2 regions of the Micromonospora sp. L31 genome follow, and region 2 is predicted to be linked to the other one. Evidence: riboswitches for the same ligand, from Rfam matches in the RefSeq annotation. Region 2 holds a riboswitch; the other holds the start of a gene.

Region 1 (3,401 bases), on a different contig from region 2:
ATGCGGGTCTGGAACCGGGCCCACCCGGAGCGCCGGATGCGCTGACCGCTCACCCCTCGACGGCGGCGCGGGCCTCGTCGAGGGTCATCGGGTCGGCGTGGCTGGAGACGTACCAGTGGTAGCGGTCGTCGAGCAGCCGGCGCACCAGCGCCAGGTCGGGGCCGTCCCCGTCCTGGCGCAGGTGCATCGGCGGCGGGTAGAAGCAGTCGCCGAGCAGCATCACCGCCGAGTCGGGCACCAGCACCACGGTCGAGTCGGGGGCGTGCCGGCCGCCGACGTGGCGCAGCCGTACGCCGGTGGGCAGCTCCAGCTCGTCGGTGAAGGTGCGGGTGGGCGGCAGCACCGCGAAGTCGTCCCAGGAGTCCATGGCCAGGGCGCGGGCCCGGAAGCTGGGGCCGAGTCGCGGCTCGGCGCGGACCTGCTCGCGCAGGTAGCGTTGACTCCACGGGCGGGCCGCCTCGGCGCGCAGCGGCGCCTCCCCGGCGACGTGCCCGACGATCTCCACGCCCGGCCAGGCGCAGGCGCCCCACACGTGGTCCCAGTGGTGGTGGGTGTAGACCAGCCAGCGCGGCTCGGGCAGCCCCGCCGCCGTCAGCGCGGCGCGGATCTCCCGGGCGTGGCCCGGGCTGTGCCCGGCGTCGACCAGCACGCCGCCGCGCTCGTCGGTGATCAGCGCCACGCTCGGTTGGATGGTGCCCGGGTCGGGATCGCCCGGGTAGAGCCAGACCCGGCCGGCGAGGTGGTGGAACGTGGGCTCGGCGATGGCTGGGGTCCTTTCCCGATCGACCGGCGATTCTTCGGCCGGCGGGACCGATCGTAGGCGTTCGGCCCCCGGCCGATGGCCCCGCCGTCGACGCTGACCGGCGGATACCCGCCCGCACCGTCCCCTTTGCTCTGCTGCCGCCGCGGCAACAGCGAAGCGCTCCCAGTGGTGCCTCCGAGGCAGCAGAGCAAAGGGGGCGCGACATCGAGGTCGGACATTGTCCGAAGTGCGGGGACGGTCGCTGATGATCGTCGGGCTTCGATGGGCCGGCCCGCCCGGCGCGAGCCGGGGCGGCGTTGACCCGGTGCCGAGGGGTGTGGCAGCATTCGCGGCCTGACGGCAGTGAAGGAAGTCGGTGCGATTCCGGCGCGGTCCCGCCACTGTCACCGGGGAGCGATCCCCCCTTGCGAGTCACGGCCGTGTTCCTGCGGTTGGAAGGCCGGGGGAGAGCGTTGATCCGGAAGCCAGGATACTTCGGCCGTCGGAGCGACCCCAGGGCGTGGACACCCGAGGAGGACCCCGATGACGCGCAGCGTCTCCACCGCCGACGAGCCCCGTCGTACCCGTTCCGGGCGCGCTGACGCGCCCCTGCCCGGCCGCGCCGTCGCGCCGGCCGACCGTCCGGACACCCCGTCCGGCGCCCGCGCCCCGCGTTCCGCCGTTCACCGCTGACCGCCGCACCGTGCCGCCCACCGGTCCATCGCCGGTGATCCGCCCGGCGGCCCGTCGTACCCGCTGAACCGCGCCCGTCCCCTCGCCTCGCCCGACCGGCCCCGCGCCGGTCCGGGCGTCACTCTCCGGAGCCGTCCGTGCGCATCCTGCTGCTCTCCACCGCCGACACCGACCTGCTCGCCGCCCGCGCCAGCGGCGCCGACTACCGGCTGGCCAACCCCGCCCGGGTCGCCGCCGACGCCGTGCCGGCGCTGCTCGACGGCGTCGACCTCGCCGTCGTACGCCTGCTCGGCGGCCGGCAGGCGTGGCCGGACGGGCTGGCCGCCGTGCTCGCCTCGGGCGTGCCCACGGTGGTGCTCGGCGGCGAGGCGGTGCCCGACGCGGAGCTGATGGCCGCCTCCACGGTGGCCTCCGGAGTGGCCACCCAGGCGCTGTCCTACCTGGTCGAGGGGGGTCCGGAGAACCTGGCCGAGCTGGCCCGGTTCCTCTCCGACACGGTGCTGCTGACCGGCGAGGGCTTCGACCCGCCCGCGCCCACCCCCGCGTACGGGGTGCACGGCGACCGGGCCGCCGCGGTGTCGACGGCGACCCGCCCCACCGTCGGGATCGTCTTCTACCGGGCGCACGCCCTCGCCGGGAACACCGGCTTCGTCGACGTCCTCGCCGACGCGGTCGAGGCGGCCGGCGGCGACCCGCTGCCGATCTTCTGCGGCTCGCTGCGCGGGCTCACCCCCGGCGACGGGCCGCTGCCCCTCTTCGCCCGCTGCGACGCCCTGGTCGTCACCGTGCTCGCCGCCGGCGGTGCCGTCGCGGCGGACGCCTCCGGCGGGGGCGACGAGGATGCCTGGGACGTCGGCGCGCTCGCCGCCCTCGACGTGCCGATCGTGCAGGCGCTCTGCCTCACCAGCACCCGCGAGCAGTGGGCCGGCAGCGACGCCGGACTTTCCCCGTTGGACGCCGCGATGCAGGTGGCCATCCCCGAGTTCGACGGGCGGATCGTCACCGTGCCGTTCTCGTTCAAGCGCGTCGACGCCGACGGGCTCTCGGTCTACGCCGCCGATGCGGAGCGGGCCGCCCGGGTGGCCGGCATCGCCGTCCGCCAGGCCCGGCTGCGGCACGTGCCCAACGCCGACAAGCGCCTCGCCGTCGTGCTCAGCTCGTACCCGACCAAGCACTCCCGGGTCGGCAACGCGGTCGGCCTGGACACCCCCGCCTCGGCGGTACGGCTGCTCGCCGCCCTCGCCGACGCCGGTTACGACCTCGGCGACGAGCCGGTCCCCACCGACGGGGACGCGCTGATCCACGCGCTGATCGCCGCCGGCGGGCACGACGTCGAATGGCTCACCCCCGAGCAGCTCGCCGCCGCCGAGGCGCGGGTACCCGGGCAGACCTACCGGCGCTGGTTCGCCCGGGTGCCGGCGCCGCTGCGGGACCGGATGCGCACCCACTGGGGCGAGCCGCCCGGCGAGCTGTACGCCGACGGCGGCAACCTGGTCCTGGCCGGGCTGAGCTTCGGCAACGTGGTGCTGATGATCCAGCCGCCGCGTGGCTTCGGCGAGAACCCGATCGCCATCTACCACGACCCCGACCTGCCGCCCAGCCACCACTACCTGGCCGCGTACCGCTGGCTGGCCGCGCCGGTGGCCGACGGCGGCTTCGGCGCCGACGCGGTGGTGCACCTCGGCAAGCACGGCACGCTGGAATGGCTGCCCGGCAAGGGGCTCGGCCTCGCCGCCGACTGCGCCCCCGACGCCGTCCTCGGCGACCTGCCGCTGGTCTACCCGTTCATCGTCAACGACCCCGGCGAGGGCACCCAGGCCAAGCGCCGGGCGCACGCCGTCGTCGTCGACCACCTCGTCCCGCCGATGGCCCGCGCCGAGACGTACGGCGACCTGGCCAAACTCGAACAGCTCCTCGACGAGTACGCCACCGTCCAGGCGCTCGACCCGGCCAAGGTGCCGACCGT
Region 2 (3,401 bases):
GGACCTCTGCGGGGACGGCCTGCCGGGCATGAACACCGCCGACATGCGTCGCTACCTGGAGTACGTGGCGGACGCCCGGCTCGCCCGGCTCGGCCTGCCGCCCGCGTACGGGTCGACGAACCCGTTCCCGTTCATGGAGTTGCAGGACGTGCAGGAGCTGACCAACTTCTTCGAGCGGCGGGTGTCCGCGTACCAGGTGGCCGTCGGCGGTGAGGTCAGCCTGGACGACGACTTCTGAGGGCGCATAGCCTCGGCTCATGCCTGTCCACCGGCTCGATCGGGTCGACGCCCGGCGGATCGCGGTGCGCGCCCAACTGCTGGACGCGCACCGCCCGCCGGACCTGCTGACCGTGGTCAACAGGTTGACGTTCCTGCAACTGGATCCGACGGCCGCCGTGGCGCCCAGCGCCGACCTCGTCGCGTGGACGCGGCTGGGCGCCGGGTACCGGCCGGACCACCTGCGACAGGCGGTGGAGCGGGACCGCACCATGTTCGAGCACCAGGCCATGGTGCGGCCGACGGCGGACCTCGGGCTGCACCTCGCCGAGATGGCGGCGTGGCCGCCGGAGGGCTCGCGCAAGCACGCCTGGCTGGCGGCGAACGCCACGTTCCACCGGTTCGTGCTCGACCTGCTGCGCGACTCCGGCCCGCTGCTCTCCCGGGACGTGCCGGACCGCAGCGTGGTGCCGTGGCCGTCGACCGGCTGGACGAACAACCGCAACGTCACCCAACTGCTGGAGATCCTCGCCGCCCGGGGCGAGATCGCCGTCTCCGACCGGGTCGGTCGGCAACGCCGGTGGGATCTGGCCGAGCGGGTCTACCCGGCCGGCACGGCGGCCGTCCCGGCGGACGAGGCCCGGCGGACGCGCGACGAGCGGCGGTTGCGTTCGCTGGGCATCGCCCGGGCGTCGGTCGTCGGGGAGGCCGGTGAACCGGCGCAGGTCGAGGGCACCGCCGGCGGGTGGCGGGTCGACCCGGCGGCCGTCGGTCAGCCGTTCGCCGGCCGTACCGCGCTGCTGTCGCCGTTCGACCGGCTGGTCCACGACCGGAAGCGGACCCGGGAGCTCTTCGACTTCGAGTACGTCCTGGAGATGTACCTGCCGAAGGCGAAGCGCCGCTGGGGCTACTTCGCACTGCCCGTGCTGCACCACGACCGACTCGTCGGCAAGGTGGACGCCACGGCCGACCACCGGGCCGGCATCCTGCGGGTGCACGCCATCCACCAGGACGTCCCGTTCGACCCCGCCGTCACCGCGGCGGTGGACGCCGAGTTGGCGGCGCTGGCGGCCTGGCTCGGCCTGCCCACGGTCAGCGTGGCGTGAAGAGTTGTCGTCGCTGGGACGACCACAACTCTTCACACAGTTCGCGACGGGTCAGCGACTGCCTGTCCACCGGTCGGTGTGCAGGGCCTCGGCCAGCGGGCGCTTCTGCCGCCAGCCGTGCCGGGCCAGGTCGGGCACCTGTTCCAGGTGCGTCACCGGCCCGACGCAGAGCCAGGCCACCGGCCGGATGCCGGCGGGAATGCCCAGCAGGTCAGCCAGGAACGGCTCCCGGTAGAAGGAGACCCAGCCGACGCCGAGGCCCTCGGCGGTGGCGGCCAGCCAGAGGTTCTGGATGGCCAGGCAGACCGAGTAGAGGCCGGCGTCGGCGATGGCGTGCCGGCCCAGCACGGCCGGGCCGCCCCGCGACGGGTCGTAGGTCACCACGATCGACAGGCTCGACTCCAACACACCGTCGATCTTGATGCGGGCGAACCGTGCTGCCGCCTCGTCGGAGAGGGTGGCCGCGAAGGTGTCCCGTTCCGTCCGGACGTGCTCGTGGAAGCGGCGGCGCAGCCCGGCGTCCCGGACCAGGACGAAGTCCCACGGCTGTGAGTAGCCGACGCTGGGCGCGGCGTGCGCGGCGTCGAGGACGCGGTGCAGGGTGTCGTCCGGCACCGGCGCCCCGGTGAACTGGGCCCGGACGTCCCGGCGACGGTGGATGGCGGTGTAGAGGTCCACGGCAGGCTCCCGCTGCGCAAGGCCCACCCCGGACGGGTGGGCGGTCGACGCGAGGCCGGTCTTCGGACTCCCGGATCGACGCCTGGCCGCCCGCCTTCCCAGCCGTACGGCCAGTGGCTGCGCTCTCGCGCGTGGACGGTGGCTCCCCGGTCACCGCGGCGGGCCCGTGCCGGATTTGCACCGGCTTCCCGATTCTCCCCGCGCACGCGGGGCACCTCGCATGATCGTTGCCGTCGCGATACTAGTGGCCCATCGGGCGCCGGCACGCCCTGGCGTGCCGGCGCCGCCGGGCGGCATGCTGTGCCGATGGCCGTACACGTCACGCACGACGGACCGGTGACCACGGTGATCCTCGACCGGGCGGCGTCGCGCAACGCCGTCGACGGTCCCACCGCGCGGGCGCTCGCCGACGCGTTCCGCGCCTTCGAGGCCGACCCGGAGGCCCGGGTCGCGGTGCTCTGGGGCGCCGGCGGCACGTTCTGCTCCGGCGCCGACCTCAAGGTGATCGGCACGCCCAGCGGCAACCGGGTCGAGCCGGACGGCGACGGCCCGATGGGTCCGACCCGGATGCCGCTGTCCAAGCCGGTCGTCGCCGCGATCTCCGGGTACGCCGTGGCCGGCGGCCTGGAGCTGGCGCTCTGGTGCGACCTGCGGGTCGCCGAGTCCGACGCGGTGCTCGGGGTGTTCTGCCGGCGCTGGGGCGTACCGCTGATCGACGGCGGGACGGTCCGGCTGCCGAGGTTGATCGGGGAGAGCCGGGCGATGGACCTGATCCTCACCGGTCGCCCGGTGCCCGCCGAGGAGGCGTACGCGATGGGGTTGGTCAACCGGTTGGTCGCGCCGGGTGAGGCGCGGGCGGAGGCCGAGCGGTTGGCCGCCGAGATCGCCCGCCACCCGCAGACCTGCCTGCGCAACGACCGCGCGTCGGTGCTCGCCACCGCCGGCCTGACCGAGCCGGAGGCGCTCGCCACCGAGCTGGCGTACGGCATGCGGTCGCTGGACACGGACGCGGCAGCCGGCGCGGCCCGGTTCGCCGCCGGCGCCGGCCGCCACGGCGCCGTCAGCTGAGGTCGCGCAGGGCGTCCTCGATCGCCCGGTGGAACGTCGGGTACGCGTAGATCATGTGTCGGAGGTGGCTCAACGGCACCGCCGCGTGCACCGCCACCACCAGCGCCGACAGCACCTCGCCGCCGGCCGGGCCGACGGAGGTCGCGCCGACCAGCACGCCCTGGTCGGCGTCGGCGACGAGCTTGATGAAGCCGTCGTTGCCGGCCTTGTGGATCCAACCCCGGGCGGACGACGACAGCTGGGCGATGCCGACCTGCACGTTGATGCCGCGCTGGCGGGCCTGGTGCTCGGTGAGGCCGACCGCACCGACCTCCGGATCGGTGAAGGTGACCC

What was found. A riboswitch is a leader RNA that binds a small molecule or an ion and turns the genes downstream of it on or off. The one in region 2 is predicted to bind cobalamin.
Region 1: another riboswitch for cobalamin. It lies ahead of cobN (cobaltochelatase subunit CobN); the one in region 2 lies ahead of bluB (5,6-dimethylbenzimidazole synthase).

Annotation. Positions count from the first base shown of each region.
Region 1 covers NZ_JBQHDC010000004.1:74,133-77,533, reverse strand. The annotation lists gene ACTMS9_RS13105 (hypothetical protein) at 1-45, shown strand, start outside; gene ACTMS9_RS13100 (MBL fold metallo-hydrolase) at 50-679, opposite strand; cobalamin riboswitch at 1,084-1,260, shown strand; gene cobN (cobaltochelatase subunit CobN) at 1,573-3,401, shown strand, end outside.
Region 2 covers NZ_JBQHDC010000001.1:269,085-272,485, reverse strand. The annotation lists gene ACTMS9_RS01380 (ribonucleotide-diphosphate reductase subunit beta) at 1-238, shown strand, start outside; gene ACTMS9_RS01375 (DNA glycosylase AlkZ-like family protein) at 258-1,322, shown strand; gene bluB (5,6-dimethylbenzimidazole synthase) at 1,374-2,000, opposite strand; cobalamin riboswitch at 2,037-2,234, opposite strand; gene ACTMS9_RS01365 (crotonase/enoyl-CoA hydratase family protein) at 2,307-3,068, shown strand; gene ACTMS9_RS01360 (dihydrolipoyl dehydrogenase family protein) at 3,061-3,401, opposite strand, start outside.